DNA from 2 places in the Paraburkholderia sp. BL27I4N3 genome. Region 2 is predicted to be linked to the other one. Evidence: riboswitches for the same ligand, from Rfam matches in the RefSeq annotation. Region 2 holds a riboswitch; the other holds the start of a gene.
What was found. A riboswitch is a leader RNA that binds a small molecule or an ion and turns the genes downstream of it on or off. The one in region 2 is predicted to bind thiamine pyrophosphate.

Region 1 (2,198 bases), 3.6 Mb from region 2:
CGGCCGTCGAGCAGCGCCGCGGCGAAGCGCACGGCTTCGTCGGCGACTTCGGGCACGATCATGTAGCCGTGCCGGTACAGGCCGTTCACGCGCAGTGTTTGCGCGCCGTCCCACAGCACGGCCGGACGGTGGTCCGGCAGAGTTGGGCGGCACTGCGAATTCAGTTCGAGGATGCGTGCCTCGCCGAAGCCGGGATGCACGGAAAACGCCGCGCTCAGCAGTTCGAGCGCGGAGCGCACGCTGACCGGCGACATGTCCTCGCCTTCCACTTCGGTGGCGCCGATCACGTAGAGATCGTCCTGCTTCGGCGCGATGTAGAGCGGATAGCGTGGATGCAGCAGCCGCACCGGTCGCGTCAGCTTGATACCGGGCGCATGCACGCGCGCGACTTCACCACGAATGCCGCGCAGCTTAGGCAGCACGGACTTCGCGCCGAGGCCGCGGCAATCGATTGTGATACGCGCGGGCGGCAGCGCTCGCTCGTCGACCGGCGTATTCCAGTGCGTGTCGACGCCGCGTTGCGCGAGGCCCGCGGCCAGCGCGGTCAGCACCTGACGGTTATCCAGCTGGCCTTCACGCGGCAGCAGCCAGCCCTGGTTGAAACGGCCCGCCAAAGCAGGCTCGGCGGCGCCGAGCTGCGCGCCCGCCAAGGTGACGAAGCCGCCGTCCAGCAATTCATCCGGAGCGTTCGAGCGCACCCGGCGTTCGAATAGCGGCGCTTCGGTGCGGTCGGCGTGATGCCAGACGACCAGCGTGCCGTTGCGCTGAAAGAACACCGGCTCAGGAAGTTCGGCCAGCACTTGCGGCCAGGTGTCGAGCGAACTCGCGCCGAGACGGGTGATCAGCAGTTCGGCGCTGGCGGCTTCCGCGAGCGGTGCCAGCATCGCCGCGGCGACCCACGCGGCCGATTGCGTGCCGGCGGCATCGCCACGTTCATAGAGCGCCACGCGATGCCCCTGACCGGCGAGCCGCCACGCCACCAGCCGCCCGCACAGGCCACCGCCGAGCACGGCGAAATCGGGTTGTGCAGAACGCGTCATCGCGCACACTCCGTTTCAGGACGGCAAGCAAAGCTGAAGCACCGCGCGCCGACGGCGGCGTGACGAAGAGCAAAACACATATCTGAAGAATAGGCGGTCATCGAGTCCTTTCCGTACGGCAACAAAACGCTCGTACCCAGGACGAAACCGGCGGGTGAGGCCGGCCGGGCAATGCGCGATCCAATGACGGACGCTGCCCGGCGGGGAATGGAAGACTGGCTGCTTCCGGAAACTTCCCGCGCCGGTATTACCCGGATCGGGTGCAAAGGGTGTCTCTCAGCCTCGCCGCCGCGCCATGAAAATCATGCCGCCTGTGCGCGAAGCACCCCTGTTTCGTCGAAGGTCATTAGACCATAAAAGGCGCGGCGCCCGCAAACCAGCGGCTGGCCGCGTCGCACGCGATTTGATCCGACACCATCTTTCACGTTATCAATGCGGCCGAAGGCGGCGCTCTGGCACAATGCCAGCACAGGACGCCGCACGGACGCGGCGCGGGCGGCACGCCGTCCCGCCGTGTTCGCAACTGCAGCGGCGCGGGGCCTCGCGGCGCAAATTAATTTTCGCTTAAGGGCTTCACGCCAGAATCTGACGCTCACTCAGGCGTGCGTTCGTCGAGCACGACGCCCGGGCATGTACCGCAAACCCGCCGCAGGGCAGCCCGCAGACGAGCTGCCCGAACGGGGTCAGCCCCAATGGGCCACCCCGATGGGCCAGCACTACTTCAGGATGCTCATGACACCGAATACCTCTGCCAGCCCCGTGCTGCCGCCGGACGAAAAAGTCTCCGCCTGGAGCCTGATCAAACCTTACTGGGTTTCCGAAGAACGAAAAACGGCCTGGGGCCTGCTCATCGCGATCATCGTGATGAATCTGCTCGTGGTGTGGATCAACGTACGGCTGAACCGCTGGAGCGCCGACTTCTACAACGCGCTGCAAACCAAGAACGTGCACGACTTCCCGCACCTGCTGATGGTGTTCTCGGGGCTCGCGTTCGGCTTCATCATTCTCGCGGTGTACGGCCGTTACCTGCGCCAGATGCTCGGCTTCCGCTGGCGCCAGTGGCTGACCACGCGCTACCTGAACGAGTGGCTGAACGACAGCGCCTTCTACCGGATCGAGCGCGACCGTCTCGCCGACAACCCCGACCAGCGGATCAGC
Region 2 (2,198 bases):
CGCCATGATCGAACCGCCGCGCGAGACGATGCCCGTCATGCGCTTGGCCGTCAGCGGCACGTATTGCAGACGCACGCCCGCGTGGATCGTGAAGTAGTCGACGCCTTGCTCTGCCTGTTCAATGAGCGTGTCGCGGAAGATTTCCCACGTCAGATCTTCGGCCTTGCCGTTGACCTTTTCGAGCGCCTGATAGATCGGCACCGTGCCGATCGGCACCGGCGAATTGCGGATGATCCACTCGCGCGTTTCGTGGATGTGCTTGCCGGTGGAGAGATCCATCACCGTGTCGCCGCCCCAGCGGATCGCCCACGTCATCTTGTCGACTTCCTCGCCGATGGAGGACGTCACCGCCGAGTTGCCGATGTTCGCATTCACCTTCACGAGGAAGTTGCGGCCGATGATCATCGGTTCGCTTTCCGGGTGATTGATGTTATTCGGGATGATCGCGCGGCCGCGCGCCACTTCTTCGCGCACGAACTCCGGCGTGATCGCCGTGAGACCGTTCGGGCCGAACGCGCTGGCGCCGAACGCCTGGCCCGGATGCTGGCGGCCCATCATCGCCGCGAGCTTTTCGCCGTTCGGCCCGCTTGTCTTGAGGCTTTCCAGATACTCGGCGCGGCGCTGGTTCTCGCGAATGGCGATGTATTCCATTTCCGGCGTGATGATGCCTTGGCGGGCGTAATGCATCTGCGAGACGTTTTTGCCGGCGATCGCGCGGCGCGGCGTGCGATGCAGGCCCTTGAAGCGCAGATCGGCGGTGGCCGTGTCGGCGGCGCGCTCGCGGCTGAAGTCGCTCGACAGACCCGTCAGCGCTTCGGTGTCGCCGCGTTCTTCGATCCAAGTTTGGCGCAGTGCGGGCAGACCTGCGCGGATGTCGATCTTGGCTTCCGGATCGGAGTAAGGGCCCGACGTGTCGTAGACATAGACCGGCGGATTCTTTTCGCCACCGAAGCTGTCGGGCGTGTCGGCCTGCGAGATTTCGCGCATCGGCACGCGGATGTCGGCACGCGAGCCGGTCACGTAGACCTTGCGGGAATTCGGCAACGGCGCGACAGCGGCTTCGTCGACGTGAGCGTCGGCGGAAAGGAACTTCGGATTGGCGTTCATCGTATCTCCTGTGTCGACCGGAGTTGGCGCTTTAGCGCTTACTCCGGTCCCATGCAGAGCAGTCGACCAGAGTTGGCGCTTTAGCGCCTGACTCAGGTCCCATGCAGAGCATGGCGTTGAGTGGGGCGGCTAAGCAGGAGACGAGACGGAAGTAGTCGGAATTCGCGGGAGATGAGGCAATAAAGCTTGGCTGCGAAATCCGTACGCTTCCCTGCGCTGGCATTATCCAGATCAGGTTCAAAGGGTATTTCTCACCCACGTGGCACGGACCTCCAACCTCCGTGCGACGCAGGACCCCCGCGTTAGCAGCGCACACGATACACCGGCCGCCCGCTGCTTGGCAACCCATCTTGAAAAGTCGGATGATGGAAATAACGACGGGCCGCTACACGTTGCTTGCGGATCGACGGGGCGGCCGAAGATGCTGCGGCATAAGTTTCGCGCGGCGCGCGCGGCGTTGCTTACAGCGTGAAATCGTCGGCGGCTTCGGGCTGAAACAGGATCTTTTCCAGCTTCAGCACTTTCTCAGTGCCACTCGGCGGCGTGAAGCGGATGCGCTCGCCGCGTTTGGCGCCGAGCAACGCAATACCGGCGGGCGAGAACACGTTCAGGCGGCCGTGCGCGAAGTCCGCATTGGGCGGATAGACCACGGTCCAGGTCATTTGCTCGCCGCTGGTTTCGTCGACCAGCGTGGCTTGTGAATTCATCGTGACGACGTTGGCAGGTATCTCGCGCGAATCGACAATGACCGCGCGTTCCAGCACGTCGTCGAGCATGTCTTGCAAACGCGCGTCCGCCCCCGGCCTGGCGGCGTGTTTCTCGAGACGGGCGACGTCGAGTTCGGTGAGGTAACAGGTTTTCGTCTTTTTCACGACGGGTACTCCAATTCGATCTGCATTTGAGGGAACAGCTTGCGGATGAGATCGGCCCGGAGCCCGACAACGCGGCTCAGGCAATGGAGCGGGCAGCGTTAGATCGGGCGCCGGGCGGCGTGGAGCGGGAGCGTTCGGGACGGCTCGCCGGCGTGGCGCGGCATGAGTTCCGCGCGCGCGCAGCCGGTTGCGCGGCGGGGGCGCAAACGGAAGAAGGCA

Region 1: linked by a shared signal. The riboswitch ahead of B0G71_RS21035 (FAD-dependent oxidoreductase) and the one ahead of thiC (phosphomethylpyrimidine synthase ThiC) in region 2 are both predicted to bind thiamine pyrophosphate.

What each region holds. Positions count from the first base shown of each region.
Region 1 covers NZ_QREJ01000001.1:4,639,381-4,641,578, reverse strand. The annotation lists gene B0G71_RS21035 (FAD-dependent oxidoreductase) at 1-1,040, opposite strand, end outside; TPP riboswitch at 1,257-1,380, opposite strand; gene B0G71_RS21030 (ABC transporter ATP-binding protein/permease) at 1,773-2,198, shown strand, end outside.
Region 2 covers NZ_QREJ01000001.1:991,408-993,605, forward strand. The annotation lists gene thiC (phosphomethylpyrimidine synthase ThiC) at 1-1,107, opposite strand, end outside; TPP riboswitch at 1,298-1,416, opposite strand; gene B0G71_RS04535 (GreA/GreB family elongation factor) at 1,569-1,979, opposite strand.